Regions from separate parts of the Synechococcus sp. UW106 genome, predicted to be linked through region 1. Evidence: predicted binding sites of a transcription regulator. Region 1 holds the regulator's gene; the other holds the start of a gene.

Evidence for each region. Region 1 encodes NtcA, which controls nitrogen genes in cyanobacteria. Its sites were predicted from a motif close to GTANCNNNNGNTAC; they were not measured.
Region 2: DXY30_RS09805 (molybdenum cofactor guanylyltransferase) is a predicted target of NtcA. The motif match lies at 6,312-6,325, and genes of this name have one in related genera.

The regions. Positions count from the first base shown of each region.
Region 1 covers NZ_UCNV01000009.1:38,273-46,489, reverse strand. The annotation lists gene DXY30_RS08020 (glycoside hydrolase family 38 C-terminal domain-containing protein) at 1-409, shown strand, start outside; gene psbN (photosystem II reaction center protein PsbN) at 397-537, opposite strand; gene psbH (photosystem II reaction center phosphoprotein PsbH) at 622-822, shown strand; gene DXY30_RS08005 (TatA/E family twin arginine-targeting protein translocase) at 833-1,063, shown strand; gene pth (aminoacyl-tRNA hydrolase) at 1,092-1,709, shown strand; gene DXY30_RS07995 (DUF3146 family protein) at 1,709-1,966, shown strand; gene DXY30_RS07990 (resolvase) at 1,950-2,390, opposite strand; gene DXY30_RS07985 (DUF3084 domain-containing protein) at 2,387-3,538, opposite strand; gene ntcA (global nitrogen regulator NtcA) at 3,566-4,282, opposite strand; gene rph (ribonuclease PH) at 4,341-5,084, opposite strand; gene DXY30_RS07970 (cob(I)yrinic acid a,c-diamide adenosyltransferase) at 5,229-5,828, shown strand; gene dcd (dCTP deaminase) at 5,828-6,421, shown strand; gene thyX (FAD-dependent thymidylate synthase) at 6,433-7,155, opposite strand; gene DXY30_RS07955 (thioredoxin domain-containing protein) at 7,200-7,775, opposite strand; gene DXY30_RS07950 (hypothetical protein) at 7,839-8,217, shown strand, end outside.
Region 2 covers NZ_UCNV01000009.1:422,347-430,563, forward strand. The annotation lists gene moaC (cyclic pyranopterin monophosphate synthase MoaC) at 1-460, opposite strand, end outside; gene DXY30_RS09780 (carbonic anhydrase) at 457-1,155, opposite strand; gene DXY30_RS09785 (hypothetical protein) at 1,206-1,517, opposite strand; gene DXY30_RS09790 (nitrate reductase associated protein) at 1,796-2,263, shown strand; gene DXY30_RS09795 (nitrate reductase) at 2,244-4,475, opposite strand; gene DXY30_RS09800 (NarK family nitrate/nitrite MFS transporter) at 4,557-6,098, opposite strand; gene DXY30_RS09805 (molybdenum cofactor guanylyltransferase) at 6,364-6,957, shown strand; gene DXY30_RS09810 (GTP 3',8-cyclase MoaA) at 6,954-7,997, shown strand; gene DXY30_RS09815 (redox protein) at 8,077-8,217, shown strand, end outside.

The sequences.
Region 1 (8,217 bases):
TCCATCACGACTTGGCATTTCGCTGCTGCGCGGTCCAACCTGGCCTGATCCCAGTGCTGATAAGGGCTGGCATCGCCAGCGTCTTGCTCTCATGCCGTTGTCAGGCTCCTGGAGTGATGCCGGTGTACCGCAGGCTGCGATTGCATTTCGCGAGCCTGGTTGTTGTGCACCTCTGCCCGCTGAGCTGCGTCAGTGGTTCCCATCGCTCCCGAATCAGCTCACGCCGGTTGCTCTGCAGCGCAATGGCGGTGACTGTTTGCTGAAGCTGATGAACGCGGGATCTGCGCGCTGTAGATGGGCCCCTGGTTCAGGCTGGCGCGTTCGCTTTCAAGCCGACTCAACTGCAACAGATCAAGTGGTGATCGCTCCCGGAGACCTCGTGTCTCTCGTGCTGTTTCAGTCCTCGTGATCGTCAAACGGGTCATCGAGAGCTTTTGATGGCGGACCAAAGGCCTGGTACACACCAAAACCGGTGAGTCCGAACAAAACGGCGAGCACACCGATGGCAACGGACAGGGCTGGGGACGACGTTTCCATCACATCTCTCGACAGGATCGACCCCGAACCGGAGTCGGCCCCTACAGTATCGGGACTTCAAACCACCCGAGACCCAGCGTAGTCATGGCCCAACGCACCCGTCTGGGAGACCTTCTCCGCCCACTGAACTCCGAGTACGGCAAGGTGGTTCCCGGATGGGGCACCACACCCGTGATGGGCATCTTCATGGTGCTTTTCTTGGTGTTCCTGCTGGTGATCCTTCAGCTCTACAACAAGTCGCTCATCCTTGAGGGCATCAACGTGAACTGGAACGGCCTCGGCTGAATCTGAACCCATGAATATCTTCGGCGTCGGTCTCCCCGAAATGGCGGTTATCGGCGCCGTTGCGTTATTGGTTTTCGGTCCGAAGCGCTTGCCAGAGCTAGGTCGCACGTTGGGAAAGACCCTGAAGGGATTCCAATCTGCGTCCAAGGAATTTGAGCGCGAAATCAACAAAGCCATGGCAGATCCGGAGGTGCCAGCGGACGCTGCCAAACCGGTCGAAGAATTTCCCCCCGGCGACTGAGTCGCCACAACTGAGTCGCCACAGTGGTATGACCACCGATCTCAAGCTTGTCGTGGGACTGGGGAACCCCGGCACGAAATACACGGGCACGCGCCATAACATCGGTTTCATGGCTTTGGAGCTTTTTTCGGAGCGTTCCGGATTCAGCTTTCGGCAGCAAGCCAAATTGCATGGCTTGGCGGCCGACACAGGAGTGGGTGATCAGCGTTTGCGCCTTCTCATGCCGCAGACCTACATGAACGACAGCGGTCGTGCCATTCGTGCTGGGCTCGATTGGTTTGGCCTCGAGCCCCATCAACTGCTGGTGCTGGTGGATGACATGGATCTCCCCCTTGGCCGTTTGAGGTTGCGTGCTCAGGGCAGTGCTGGTGGTCACAACGGACTGCGTAGCACCATTCAGCATCTCGGCACCCAGGCGTTCCCCAGGCTGCGGATCGGGATTGGTGCTCCGGCTGAGAACCCTGCCGAGCGTCGTGCCCGAACGGTGTCTCACGTGCTTGGTCCCTTCAGCAAGCTGGAGCAACCCTGTGTGGGCGCTGTCCTGGACGCTGTCCTGGAAGGGATTCATCGTCTTCAACGTCAGAGCTTTGAGCGCGCCGGGACCTGGATCAACGGGTTTCGCTACGACCTGGAGTCCGAAGACTGATGCCGGCTCTTCCGGCGACAACAGCCCATCTACGGGTGCTTCGCCAATGTTTTCAGGCGAAATGTGTGGAGGGTGAGGTCTCTGCCGGAGGCTTTGAGTGGCAGTTTTCCTGGGCGTTTGACCGCGGCGAGCTGATGGTGGAGCCGTCCTTAGGACGTGCCCTGATCGAGGATGCTTTGCGGCGATTCCTGGTGCGTTCTGATTACAAGCTCGAACCAGGAGGTGACTACACCTTCATGGTCAGGGCCAGGTTTTGAGCAAGAACATGGGTGCAGGCTCTGGCCATTGCAGGCGGCACCCCAGGTGCTCTTCAAGCATGACCAAGGCGGCAACAGCATCCAGGTCCACCGGTGGAATGCGCAGCCCTTTCGGTAGAACTCGGCGCCAACCCCGAGCCGGCCACAGCGTCCAGTAACGCTGTCTTGCCCGCAGGGTGGTTCCCTGCTCCGGAATCACGGTGAGCCTGCCCAGGCCTTCCAGCCGCTTGATCCACGCTTGGCTTCCTGTTCCGTCGCCAATCAGGATGCGATCTAGAGCTTCGTCTTGATTCCACTGCTCGAGCCAGGGTTCCACGGCCTCTGGGGTCAGCACATGGCCCTCGCAGACAAGACCATGCTGAAGATCGGCCAGCACAAGGCCACATTTGCAGCGGCCTGGGTCGAGCACGGCCACCCGCTTCATGGGGATGCCTCAACCGTGACGACCACAGCATCGGAGCTGTAGCTGATCCCTGCGGCAATCACCTTCAAGACCACGCGTTTGCTGGGTCCCTCTATCAATGTCTGGGCCAGTTGGGAGAGTGCTGATCCATCGAATTGCAGTCCTTCCGTCAGGGATCCTCGCCGTTGCACCTCGGCATAGGCCGAGGCCAAGAGAAGGTTCAGCCGCGTTCGAATGCCATCCGGTGTGCGTTCATCCGTTCGCAGTGTGGTGGTCGCTAGCACGTCACCGCTTTGCGCCACCGGGCGGTTGGGACGCACTTCGGGGAAGGCGTACACCGCCGTTTCACCACGCAGCACATTGGTGGCGGAGCGCAGCGAGATCACCCAGGTGTCCGGCTTGCGGATGATGTTCTGCAAGCGTTCCACGTCGCTGCGGGGAACGCGGATCAACTGTCGTTCGGGTGCTTCACCCGGCCTCACCTTGCCGTAGGCGTTGGCATTGGCCTCTTGAAGCAGCCTGTCGACAGCTTGTTTCGCTTGATCAGGAGCATCGAGACGAACCGTTGCTCTCGCCAAGGTCTGTCCGCTACTGATCACCACCGATCCACGCCTCAGGGCGACCAGGTTGAATTCGAGTTCCTTGAGTTCCTTCTCGCCAGCTCGGATTCGGCTCCGCACGCTGTTCAATTCGGCCTCCGTGCGCTGGATGTCGGCATCGCGGGAGGCGATGTCCCGGCTCAGACGCTCACGTTCTGCTTCGAGTTGGGCGCGTTCGTTCTGCAGAGGAGCCAGTTCACGGCGCATGGTGTCAGCCCGTTGCTGTGACTGCTTGAGTTCAGCGGCGATCCGGTTGGCTTCTGTTCGGGTCTCTTCTCGTTCCCGTTCGGCTGCATCGAGCTGCCGCCGGCTGTCCTGGAGCCGGTCTTGCAGAGCATCCAGTTCAAACAGGCCCACCCGCAGCTGGCGGCTCACCAGCAGCAGCAGGCCGAGCGACAGTGCGCTGATCAGGCTGCCGGTCAGCACCGTGATCAGAACGGCGGTCCGTCGCGGGCGCATCTTGAACAGACTCAGGCGGGCCTTGCCGACACGACTTCCCAGCCGGTCACCCAGGGTCGACAGAACGCCCCCGAGCACCAGCAGAACCAGGATCAGTGCCCAGCCACTCATGGCCGCACCTGTGGGTAGACGTGCTGCCTAGCTGAATCGTTTGGCCAGAGCGATTGGATCCAGAACGGTGATTTTTTTGCGGTCAATCTGAACCAGACCGGATTGACGCAAGTCTCCCAGCAGACGCGTGATTGTCACGCGCGTTGAGCCAATCGCTTCGGCGATGGCCTGATGGGACAGGCGCAGGTCGATGGTGATTCCCAGTTCATCTGCTACGCCGAAATCCCTGCACAGCACCAACAGAAAGCTCACCAGTCGGGATGACATGTCCCTGTGGGTCAGCGTTTCGATCATCGTTTCGGTCTGAAGAATCCGACTGGAAAGGCCCTGCAGTAAGCGCAGGCCAACGCTGGTATCCGCTTCAATCGCCGCCTTCACGGATGTCGCAGGCGCCGTCACCATCTCGACTCTGGTGAAGGCTACGGCGTGGTAGAAGCGATCAGACCGTTGTCCGGTCAGCAACGACAGCACCCCAAAGAGGCTGTTCTCGCGGAGCAAGGCCACTGTGATCTCTTCCCCTGACTCGTAGACGCGGGAGAGACGGACCGCTCCGCGGCGGATCAGATAGACCCGTTCAGCAGGATCTCCAGGGAAAAAGATGGTCTTGTTGCGGTCCACCAGTTCACTGCTGGCGCCGTCCAGATCCCGGATGATTTCCAGGAGGGAGCGGTTGGCCGGTTCTGTGCTGGGGGTTGGAGCCACCATCTGCGGGGCGTATCGGCTGAAACCTCGGCTACTGGTCATGACAACCCCCTTGTGAGGCGAAGCTACGGAGCCAACGGTGGCTGCCGTGTAGCGGTTATTACGTAACTCTGCTGTGCTCGTTCATCGCTTGGCGTTGCGCCTGCATCAGGGATGTCAATCCAGGCTCAGCCAGATCCAGTAATTCATTGAGCTGGCTGCGGCTGAAGGGCGCTCCCTCCGCAGTTCCCTGGATCTCCAACAGGCGACCATCGCCAGCCTGCACAACATTCAGGTCCACCTCAGCTCTGCTGTCTTCGCTGTAGTCCAGATCCAGCAAGGCCTGGCCATCCACCAGGCCGACGGACACGGCCGCTACCTGGTCGATCAGTGGCGATTGCTCCAGAATCCCCTTTTCCACGAGTGAAAGGCAGGCTTGATCAAGGCCGAGCCAAGCTCCCGTGATGGATGCAGTCCGTGTTCCGGCGTCGGCCTGGATCACATCGCAGTCGATCAGCAAGGTGCGCTCGCCCAGACGCTTCATGTCGATCACAGAGCGAAGGCTTCGGCCGATCAACCGTTGAATCTCCTGCGTGCGGCCCGACAATTTCATGAGCTCCCGTGATTGCCTCTGCGGCGTGGATCCCGGCAGCAGCCGGTATTCGGCGCTGACCCAGCCCAATCCTTCCCCCTTGCGCCAGCGGGGAACGTTGTCCTCCAGGCAGACGCTGCACAGAACAGCGGTTCGGCCGGTGTGAACCACAAGGGAGCTCAAGGCAAAACCCATCGGATTCCAGGTCACCGAGAACGGCCGTAATTGCTCAGGCCGACGGCCATCGGTGCGGCTTCCAGCGGTTTGGCTCATCGGTGGTGTGCAGTTCTGCAAGCCTCGCAGGCGGTTGGTTCTCGCCCGTCCAAACACTATGGGTGGTGTCAATGCACTTGTGGAATGTCATCTCGCCGCTACATTCAAGGTCTTGCCGGGATTGCCCGGACGGATGTTGCCGTGATGACCACAAGCCTTGCCGACCCCCAAGCGTTCCAGAACTCTCTGGATCGGGATCAGCAGGCTTTGCAGCGGGCAGGACTCAGGCCCCTGCCACCTGTTGCAGATCCTCCACCGCTGTATCTGGTGGCTCCCGAAGGGCAGCTCCAGGTGCACACGGCGCCCTATCGCGGCAGTTTCGCCAATGTTCTCAGTCAGGCGATGCGTTCCGCTGGTCTGGGCAGTCGTGTTCTGATCAGTCAGTTCCTCAAAGGGGGCGTGCAGCAGGGGCCCGCAGGTCGCGTCCAACTTTGTGGAGGCCTGGTCTGGCTGCGTCCTGAGGTGCCTCTCTGCCTCTCCTCTCCGAATCACCCCGGCGGTGCGGAGGCGGTTGCTGCCGTTTGGTCCATCTGCCGTCAGCATTTGATTCAGGGGGATCTCGACCAATTGGTCCTGGATGAAATCGGCCTGGCTGTGGCCTTCGGTTACCTCAATGAATCGGACGTGATTGCAGCTCTCGAGCAGCGGCCCGCCTCGATGGATGTGATCATCACAGGACCTGCGATCCCCGCCGGCGTGGTGGAGATGGCAGATCAAGTCACGGAGTTGCGCCGAGGTTTCTGATGCTCAAGTGCGATCGCTGGATCACTGAACAGGCTGGGCAGGGAATGATCGAGCCATTCCAGAGCGGCCTCGTCCGTCATCTGGATCCGGAGCAGAAGCTGCGTCCGGTGCTGAGCTTTGGTTGCTCCTCCTACGGCTACGACCTACGCCTGTCTCCTCAGGAATTTTTGATCTTCCGGCACGTTCCCGGCACGGTGATGAATCCCAAGCGGTTCAATCCGGCAAATCTCGAGCCCACTCCTCTCCATGAAGATGAGGACGGTCGATATTTCATTCTTCCGGCCCACTCCTATGGCCTTGGCGTGGCGCTTGAAAAGCTTCGAGTTCCTCCCAACATCACTGTGATCTGTTTGGGTAAGAGCACCTATGCCCGCCTTGGAATCATTGTGAACACCACCCCAGCGGAAGCAAGCTGGGAGGGGCACCTCACCCTTGAATTCAGCAATAGCTCTGGTGCTGACTGCCGGATCTATGCCGATGAAGGCATCTGTCAGCTGTTGTTTTTTGAGGGTGATCCCTGTGCGACCACCTACAGCGATCGACAGGGCAAATACCAGCACCAGCCAGAACGTGTGACGCTCGCCAAGGTTTAGACCTCCCCGCTTTAAGGGGCCAGTCGTGCTCGATGCAGCCTGCTTTTTTCGTACCAGGCGGCGAACTCAGGAGCCCAATCCAACATGTGGGGCCACATCAGATCGCAGAGCTGGCGGATCTCCAGCTGAGCATCGAGTTTGGCTCGCAGATCCATGAAGTGGAGAAACGCGCGCAAACTGAAGCTCACCACAAAGTGCTGGCGGTAGTCGAACGGAAGGATGCCGCGGGCGTGCTCCTCGGAGAAGCCGGCTTTGAGAAGATCCCTGTATCGCTCGGCCGCGCTTCGGCACAGATCAAGATCTTGGTTGCGCAGCTCTTCCGTGTAGGCATATTTCTTGCCCTGCCTGTCGCTGTAGTCGCCGACGGGCCGCAAATAAAACACCTCTTCAAGCTCTAGGGCCCCATCCGCTGCTCTGCAGATGCGATCGCCCGTGTAGCGCATCGATTGCACATCGAAGCTCACGCCGACCCGATGGGTGCGGGCCTGCTGCATCACCGAATGAGGAAACCAGCCCACATTCAGCACGATCTGTGCATGTTCCATGGGGCCGTAATGGCCGCGCTCTCCGGATAGCAAACGTTTGACGCAGATCTCCCCAGCCCGTTGTTCATCAGGCCAACTGGCACGATCTCCGGCCACAAAACCTTCGCTGTAGTCCTGATGCATGGCCGCATAGATGCATTGCTGCGGGTTCGGCGTGGCAGCGATCAGATCGACCCGAAAGCGGTCCATGGGAGCGTCAGAGTGACGAGTTGTGGTGATCATGGCGAGGTGTGTCAACCATGGCTGCGGGGTCCAGCCGTTGGTTGGCTCGACGTTCCCGCTAATGCGCTATTGGCGGAGGAGGGGCCAGGAAGACGGCTGATGCTGCCGACTCCAGGCAAGGCCGGCAATGGCTGATTCTCAAGCAGTGCAGCACTCAAGAGTTGCAATTCTTCCGAGCTGCGCAGGCCGAGGGATCGGCCCCTTGGCTCCCCCTCGGCGTTGAACAGGTTCAACTGAGGAATGCCATTTACGTCGTAGCGATCAACCAGATCTTGCCAACGGGGATTGTCGACGTTCACCAGAACTACATCGAGTCGCTCTCGGGAACTTTGCTCCAGTTCCAGCATTGAGGGAGCCATTTCTCTGCAGACCTGACACCAGTCGGCGTAGAACTCGATCAGTGTGGGCCGGCCGTTGTTTAAAGCAGTCTGCGGGTCGAGTGATCGTCTCGCCAGCTGCTCCATCGGGCTTTCGCTCTGAATACCACCTCGCAACATCACCAGACCGAGGGCGAGAGCAACCGCGACCAGCACCAGCACCCATCGCTGTGTCGTGCCAAGGGGAGAAGACTCAGGGGAACGTGTCATCGCGCCTCAAACGCTGCCATCACTTTGGCAGCTCCTCCGGAAGCTCGCGGCTAGCTTGCACCCATGCCAATTCTGCGACTGCTGAGCCTTCCGGTTCGGGCGCCGTTGCTGACGGTGCTGTTTCTCGTTGCGGTTGTGCTCGGCAACCATTGGCAGGTTGTTCAGCCCGCGTTCACCTCTCTCTTCGGGGTGAGTTCGGCCTGGTTCTGGTGCCTCGTGCTGCTGCAGGCCGAGGTGGTTGTCGTGTTCTGCACAATGCCGGATCTGCTTCTGCGGCAGGTGTCGATGCTCATGGCGTCCAGCCGGGTGATGACGTTGGTAGTCACGTTGCTGTTGGTGATTACCGGTGGCATTTACCTGCTCAAGCTCAATGTTCTTACCGACGTTCTGATCCTGGCTTCAGCCTTGCTGTTGGCGCGTCTCGATCTCATTCGCATTGGCG
Region 2 (8,217 bases), 380 kb from region 1:
CATTGCGCCCCCCTTCTTTGTAATGAAGCTGGATGGCCTCGATCGTCATGGCTGGATCGACCGCCTTGAGCATGTCGTAAAGGGTCAGCAGCCCCACGGAAACGGCTGTCATTGCTTCCATTTCCACCCCGGTTTGGCCCGTTGTCCGGCAACGGCAGTGGACGACGAGGCCAGGTAGAGATTCGTCAGCGTCGATCGTCACATCCATGCCACTGAGCGGTAGGGGGTGGCACAGGGGAATCAATTCCCAAGTGCGTTTTGCGGCCTGGATGGCAGCCACCCGGGCGACCGCCAGAAGATCACCTTTCGGCGTCTCTCCCCGCTGGATCAGTGTCAGGGTTGCGGGCGCCATACGAATGGCTCCACTGGCATGGGCTTCGCGCTTGGTGGCAGGACGGTGCCCAACGTCCACCATGTGAACTTCGCCTTGTTGGTTCAGATGACTTAGGTCTTCCGTCATTTGATCAAGGTCACAACACCGTTAGTGAGTTGGAAATAACCCACTACCAGTTTCAGGGCACCGCTGCCTTTGGCCTCGGCCAAGACCGAGCTGCGTTGGATCAGCGTGGATGCTGTGGCAAGGGCATTGCTTCTGACGGCCTCCGCCAGATTGCTGCTGCCGCTAATGGTCTCCTCGATGGGATGGATCAGCCGTTCCAGCGAAGGGGTCAAAGGCTTGTCGTCCATCGCTGCCGTGACAGCTCCGCAGCCGCTGTGCCCCATCACCATCACCAGCGGCGTCTTGAGAACGCTGACGCCGTACTCCACCGAGGCAATCGCTTCGTCAAAAGCGCTGTTGCCGGCGTTGCGGATCACAAACAGGTCGCCTGGGGTGGTGTCGAACACCCAGCTCGGTGACACCCGTGAATCAGAGCAGGTGAGCACGGTCGCCCAGGGATGTTGGCTTGTGGCCAAAGCTCTGGGGGAATTGAAGCAGCGTGGGTCAGGATCGGTCCCGCGCAGCGTTGCCCTGTTCTCTTCAAGCGCCAGGCGCCACGCTTCTGCAAAACGGCGGTTCCCCGCCATCAGGGCCTGAAGTGGATCGTCGGGAACGCAGAACCCATCCTCCGCAGCATCAACAGGCCGCGGTTGTATCAGGGCGGCCAAGGCCATGCCGCCTGTTGATTGGAGGAATTGACGGCGTTGGATCCCCATGCCGGCACCTTATGGCCGGCTGTTGGGAAGTGCGATTAGCGCTAGTGCGATCAGCGCTCGCCGAAGGGGGCCCAGAGAGTGGCCTCGGAGCCGACCACGGGTTCCACGGCGGGCTTGATGGCAGCAGCCGGTTGAGCACTCACATTCGCACTCATGGAGGAGACATCCGCTTCGGCCAAGGGAGCCCAGAGAGCAGCTGGCCCGGCAATCACCGGTTCCACTGCAGCCGTGCCGGCCTGGACGGAAGCCGTTTGGCTGCGAACCAGCTGAACGGCTAGCGAGCCAACGATGAACGCACCCAGGAAGCCGGCTGCCAGGGTGATGGGGCTGCGGCCGGAAGTGGACGAGATGCTGCTGGTCACGGCAGAAACTCTCAGAACAGATCTTCAGTATGGAAAGAATTGGTGTGAACGACTACTGAATGGGCTGAATTGTGTAGCGGAATTAACAGTTCCTATGGGATCAAAGTCCTGCATTGGATGTTGCTGGAGAGCTTCAGCCGTGACCCATCCGTGGGACATTCCCAGCAACATTCCGAGGGAGAGGGCGAAGCGCACAGGCCAAGATTTGTATCAAAGTAAACATCTCTGTTTCCGCGGTCTTCTGTTGTCATCATTGACACCAATCAAGGCTTTGGTTGATGTCCAGTCGTTGCGATTCCGCCAGCCATTGCTTTGCCTTTGAGCAGGATTTCATCGGCAACTGGCGCTGCATACCGCTTTGTGTGCGTCGGAAACTTGATCTCTGTGGGGTGAAGTTAAAGCTCAATCACTGGTTGCAACTCTCCAAGGATCAACGTCAAACCCTGGTGGATTGGCCGGATGGGGCCGACGCCATCGAGCAGCTTCGCCAACACCTGCGCGATTGCACGAGCGCCATGGCCGATGGCATGGCGAAGGATCTTCCACCGGTCAGCGGCGCCCCCTGGCAACAGCTGGCCGAGCTGCCCGCTGCGGTGCAGGAGGCGGCAACGGCGCGAGGTGTGTTGATGACTCTGGAGCAATGGGCTCAGCTCAGTGAGCTGGATCGCTTTGCGTTGTGCAAGTTGGCCCGGCCGGGACACGATCACCACAACCTTGAAGCAGCCTTCAGCGAAGTGCTGGTGTGAGCAGCCGGCGCAGTGCCTCCAGCCTTCCTTTCTGCTGCTCGACGGGTTTTACCACCGAGACGGCCGGAGCCACGATCACCGCGCAGGCCTTGAGTTCCGGCTGCTTCGATACCGGGCAGGCCTCATCGTGCATCAGGGTGTTGGCCTCGCAGGCCTTCTCCTGGGTGAATCCCCAGTGCATTGGCAGAAAGACCGATCCACGCCGAATGCGATCGGTGACTTTCACGGTGGCGGTGAGGTGACCGCGGCGCGAGCTGATCGCTGCCAGTTCGCCGTTACGCAGTTTTAGATCCTGAGCGTCACCGGGGTGAATCTCCAGCAGCGGTTCGGGATGCTGTTTCATCAGCCGTTCCACCTTCCCTGTGCGGGTCATGGTGTGCCACTGCCCCAGATAGCGGCCAACCGTCAGTACAAGGGGGTAGGTCTCGCAGGGGGGCTCCGCCAGCCCGAGCGGTTGATCGGTGCTGAAGCGGGCGCGCTTGTTCGGGGTGGGGAACTGATGGTCTTCGTAGAGGCGTTTCGCCGTTGCGCTGGGGGTGCTGCCGTGGGGGTACGGCCACTGCTGTGGACCGTCCTGTTCAAGCAGTGCATGGCTCAGGCCACTGACGTCACAGAGGCGCCCTCGGGTCAGTTCGGTGAATTCGGCGTAAACCGCGGCCGCTGAATCAAAGCTGAATTGTTTGGTGTAGCCCAAGCGGCGTCCCACGTCAGCGAACACCTCCCAGTCGGGCCGGCTTTCGCCGAAGCGGCGTCGATAGGCCGGGCAATAGGTCACCCGTCGTTCGGAATTGGTCATGGCACCGGCCTTCTCACTCCACTGGGCTGCGGGCAAAAGCAGGTGGGCGTAATGGGACGTTTCAGAGTCGGCATAGGCCTCGCTCACCACCACCAGCGGGCAATTGTTTATGGCTGACTTCACCCGGTCGAGATCCGGGAGGCTGACCAGGGGGTTGGTGGCGGCCACCCACCACAGATCCAGAGCGCCCTGTTCCATTGCTTCGATCTGCTGCCAGGCCGCCAATCCAGGCTTGGCGTTGATCTGTCCTTCCGGCAGCCGCCAGGCCTGCTCCACTTCGGCACGGTGGTCAGCGTTGGCTACCAAGCGGTAGCCCGGCAGGAGATGCGCCAAGCCTCCGGCCTCGCGCCCGCCCATGGCATTTGGTTGGCCGGTCAGGGAAAACGGGCCCGCTCCTTCTTTGCCGATCTGACCGGTGAGCAGATGCAGATTGATCAACCCCTGCACGACTGCTGTTCCTTCACGGCGTTGGTTCACCCCCATTGACCACAGGCTGAGCACCTTCTCGCGCCGGTGGAACAGAGCGGCCACTTCCCGCAGGCGTTTTTCGGGGATGTTGCAGAACAGGGCAACCCGCCTTGGAGTCCAGCGGGCGGCGACGTCAAAAAAAGCGTCGTAATTCTCGGTGTGGTCGTCGATGAAGGCTGGATCCTGGCCGTTCTCGCGGAGCACCAGGTGGGCAATGCCGTGCAGCAGGGCCAGGTCGCTGCCTGGTGCAATCGGCAAGTGGATGTCGGCGGCTTTAGCGGTGTCGGTACGGCGTGGATCCACCACCACGATCTTGACGCTGCCAGGGTTTTTTCGTTTTCGCTTCAGCAGGCGCTGGAACAGCACCGGGTGGCACTCGGCGGTGTTAGTGCCGATCAGAAACGCCACCGTGCAGTGGTCGAGGTCTTCGTAGCTGCAGGGAGGACCATCGGAACCCAGGCTGCGGGTGTAGCCCGCCACTGCTGAGCTCATGCACAGCCGCGAATTGGCATCAAAGTTGTTGGTGCCCAGTGCGCCTTTCAGCAGTTTCTGGGCCAGGTAGTAATCCTCGGTGTGGAACTGGCCGGAGCCGTACATGGCGATGCCATCGGCATTGCCGCGCTGGGTCACGCTTGCCTGAATCTGTCCGGTGATTTTTTCGAGGGCTTCGTCCCAGCTGATCGGTGCGAAGTCGTCCTCGAGCGTTTCGCGGAACAGGGGTTGGCGCAGTCGTCCTTGGGCCAGCGTTTCGCCAACCGTGGCGCCCTTGATGCAGACCTGACCAAGACTGGAGGGATGCTCGCGGTCGCCGCGGGCCGTCCACATTGGATTGCCTTCAGCATCCCGCTTCACGGCTTGGCCCTTCACAGCAGGAGGGAGCAGCTCTAGGCCACAGCCCACTCCGCAGTAGGGGCACTGGCTGCGCACGCTGCGGGGGGAGTTCACCATGCAGGAACCAAAAAAGAACAAAACCCGGAGCTGGAGCTCCGGGTCGTTGCGCAGCAACGAGTTGCTGCTGAGGTTGATGGATCAGGCCGTTTCGCCTTCGTGCAGCTCTGCGAAGGAGCCCTTGGGCTCTTTGAGGAAGAAGAAGCAGAAGAAGGCCACGATCAAACCTGCGACGCCCAGGATCTGGAAGAAGGCGCTGTTGGAGGCAGCAATCACCTCGGGGGTGGGTTCGCCGCCGCCGCCCATCCACATCGGCAGGAGGCTGAAGATCGTCAGGTAGGTGACGGCACCAACGTTGCCGTAGGCACCGACCAGACCGGCCACCTGACCGGTGACGCGACGCTTGACCAGGGGCACCAGCGCAAAGGTGGCGCCTTCACCGGATTGCACGAAGAAGGAGGCGAGCATGGTGATCACCACAGCCACGACGATGCCGGTGGTGCCAGAGAAGGTGCCTGGTTTGATCATGCTCATCACCAGGTAGCCCACGCCGAGACCAGCGGTGAGAAAGCCCATGGTGTTCTTGCGGCTGCCGACCCGGTCGGAGATCAGACCACCTGCAGGGCGCGCCACCAGGTTCACGAAGGCGAAGCAGGAGGCCAGGATTCCGGCGGTGGCCTTCGGCAGGTCGAAGGTGGTTTCAAAGAAGGTGGGCAGCATCGAGACCACGGCCAGTTCGGAACCGAAGTTCACGATGTAGGTGAGCTCGAGGATCGCCACTTGGCGGAACTCGTAGCGGTCTTCCTTGGGATAAACCTTGTTGCCAAGGATCAGATCGCGGTTGGTGCGAATGATTCCCCAGGTCTGGAAGGCAAACCAGACGGCGACGGCACCGAGGGCCAGCGGGTAGGTGCTTGCGGTGAGGAAGCCAACTTTGGACAGGCGCCAGCAGAGAACACAGAGGATGGCCGCGAAGGGCACGTTCATGCCGAGCAGGCCCCAGAAGTCGCGCATGGAGGTGACTTCCAGGCCTGCGGTCTTCTCAGGACGCTGGTAAGTCTTGCCGGGGGGTGTATCCGTGACGTTAAAGAAGTAGAAGAGGCCGTAGGCAGCCGAAACGATGCCGGTGAGGGCGATCGCACCGCGCCAGTTCAGAACAGCACCGGTCGGCAGTTCGAAACCACCGGAGAAGGAGAGGAAGCCGGCGAGGGCCACCATCGTGAGGGCCGAAAAGGCGGAGCCGAAGTTGCCCCAGCCGCCGTAGATCCCTTCCGCGAGGCCGATTTCCTTGGGAGGGAACCACTCGGCCACCATTCGGATGCCGATCACAAAGCCGGCGCCCACGATGGAGAGCAGCAGACGTGCCACCACAAGTTGGTTGAAGTCCTGAGCGGAGGCAAACAGCAGGCAGGGAATGGCCGAGAAGACCAGGATTGAGGAGTAGGTGACCCGGGGTCCGAATTTGTCCAGCAGCATGCCAATCAGCACACGAGCCGGGATGGTGAGGGCCACGTTGCAGATGGCCACTGTGCGGATCTGACCAACAGTCAATCCGAGGTCCGCTTTCACGGTGGTGGCCAGAGGGGCCAGGTTGAACCAGACCACGAAGGTCAAGAAGAAGGCGATCCAGGTCAGGTGAAGGGTTCGATACCTGCCCTGGAACGACCAGAGGTCGCCAAGCATTGAGAAGAAGAAGTGAAACCTCGGGCGTCAAAACGAAGGGTGCCCAGGGATGGCAAAACGGTCAAAAAGAAGATCCGTTTAACTCGCGCAGTTAATCAACTTGCCGGGCCTTTGTTTGGTCAGATTGGTTACCAATCTCTGTTTTTGTGTTCCTTAGCAAACATCAATGGAGCTGATTGATTGGATCAGGTGTTCTTGTGCCTGGATGATTTGGTAGCGGTTGCAACTTTGTTGGGTTGTTGGACTTCGCTGGTGCAGATTGTTGATCAGCGATGTGAACCAAGGCTTGCGGGTTTGTTTGCTCAGTGGCGGACGCAGCCGTCGCATGGGGCGTGACAAGGCGCTGTTGCCCCATCCATCCGGTGGTGTCTGGCTGACGGCGTTGGTCGACCAGCTGCTGCCTTTGGGGTACCCGGTGCAAGTGTTGAGTCGCCATCGCCAGCATGCAGAGGTTCTGGAGCTCCGACCCGGATGTTCCGTGCTGTTGGAGCCCCCTCCCTGGAATGGCCCCCTGCAGGCGCTTGCCAGGGTGCTGCCGCTTCCGCCCGGAGAGGCGTTGCTGGTGCTTCCGGTGGACATGCCGCGCTTGCGGACGGCTGTTTTTGTTCAGCTCATCGCCGCCTGGAACCGTTCTCCTGAGCAAGCAGCGGTGGCCCATGACGGTCAGCGGCTGCAGCCGTTGTTGGCGGTGATTCCTTCAGGCCCCCCCTTTCGTTCCTGTCTCGATCAGCAATTGCAACGTGGAGAGTTGCGCTGGATGGACTGGTTGATGCGTGTTCCTCATCAGTCGGTGCGGTTGCCTGCAGAAGCTCTGCTCAATGCCAACTGCTCCGCAGATCTGTCAGCGTTGGAAGGATGAGCACCTCGCTGCCGCTCGCAGATCGATTCAACCGGCCCCTCGGGGTGTTGCGGCTGTCACTGACGGCCCGCTGCAATCTCGCCTGTCCGTACTGCCGTCCGGATGTGGATGACCCACCTGGCTTGCTAACGCTTGAGCAGCAGATGCGCGTTATTCGTGTCGCCTCGCGCCTTGGAACCCAAACGCTACGGCTAACGGGTGGAGAGCCGTTGTTGAGCCGTCGGTTGTTGCCCTTGCTTGAGGCGGTGGCGCAAGCCCGGAGGCGTCGATCAGATCCGATGGCAGGTCTTGAAGCGGTGGCGCTGACCAGCAACGGGGTTTTGCTTTCGGAACCGATGGCTCGGTCGCTGCGCGCAGCAGGGTTGGATCGCATCACCATCAGCTTGGATGCAGCAGAAGGGGATGCAGCAGCGCGCATGGCTGGTCTCCAGGGTGGCGCTTTCGCCGGTGAACGGTTGGTGCGCAAGGTGCAGGACGGCATTTCGGCGGCTCGTGCCGCTGGTTTTGACCCCTCGGCCGGTGAACTCAAGCTCAACGCCGTGATCCAACGGGGGATGAATGATGATCAACTTCTTCCCTTGGCCGGTTTGGCGCGGCAGCAGGGGGTGGAGCTGCGCTTGATTGAGTTCATGGATGTGGGCAACCGCAACCAGTGGAGGCTGGACCAGGTGCTGCCGGCGGCGCAGATGGTGGAGCGCATTCACGCTCGTTGGCCCCTCGAACCCCTGGGGCGCCCGCTGGGTGGGACGGCACAGCGTTGGAGCTATTGCGATGGTGCCGGGGCCATCGGTGTGATCGCCTCGATCAGTGAGCCGTTCTGTGGAGATTGCAACCGGTTGCGAGTCACCGCCGATGGGCAGGCGTTCACCTGTTTGTTCTCCGCTGATGGCATGGATCTCAAGCCTGTGCTCTCGTCGGAGCCTTGCCTAGAGCAGGCCATGCGCGATCTCTGGCAGCGGCGCCAAGATCGCTACAGCGAGGAGCGTGATCCAGAGGCCGGTGCGTCAACTCATGCGGAGATGGCGTATCTGGGGGGCTGAACCGTTGTGATTGTCACCGTTTTTGAGTGAGGCTCCCGGTACAACAGGTCAGCTGAAGGATCTTCAAGGATCCATCGAGATGTTCGAACTGCTGGCCTACGAGCGCTTTCGCGACACTCCATCGGTTCGTTTCTTCGACGTGACTGTGGACACCTCGAACGCGCGTGACCTGGTGATACATAGCGGTCCGGCGGTGTCGCCACCCAACGACCCTGAGAGC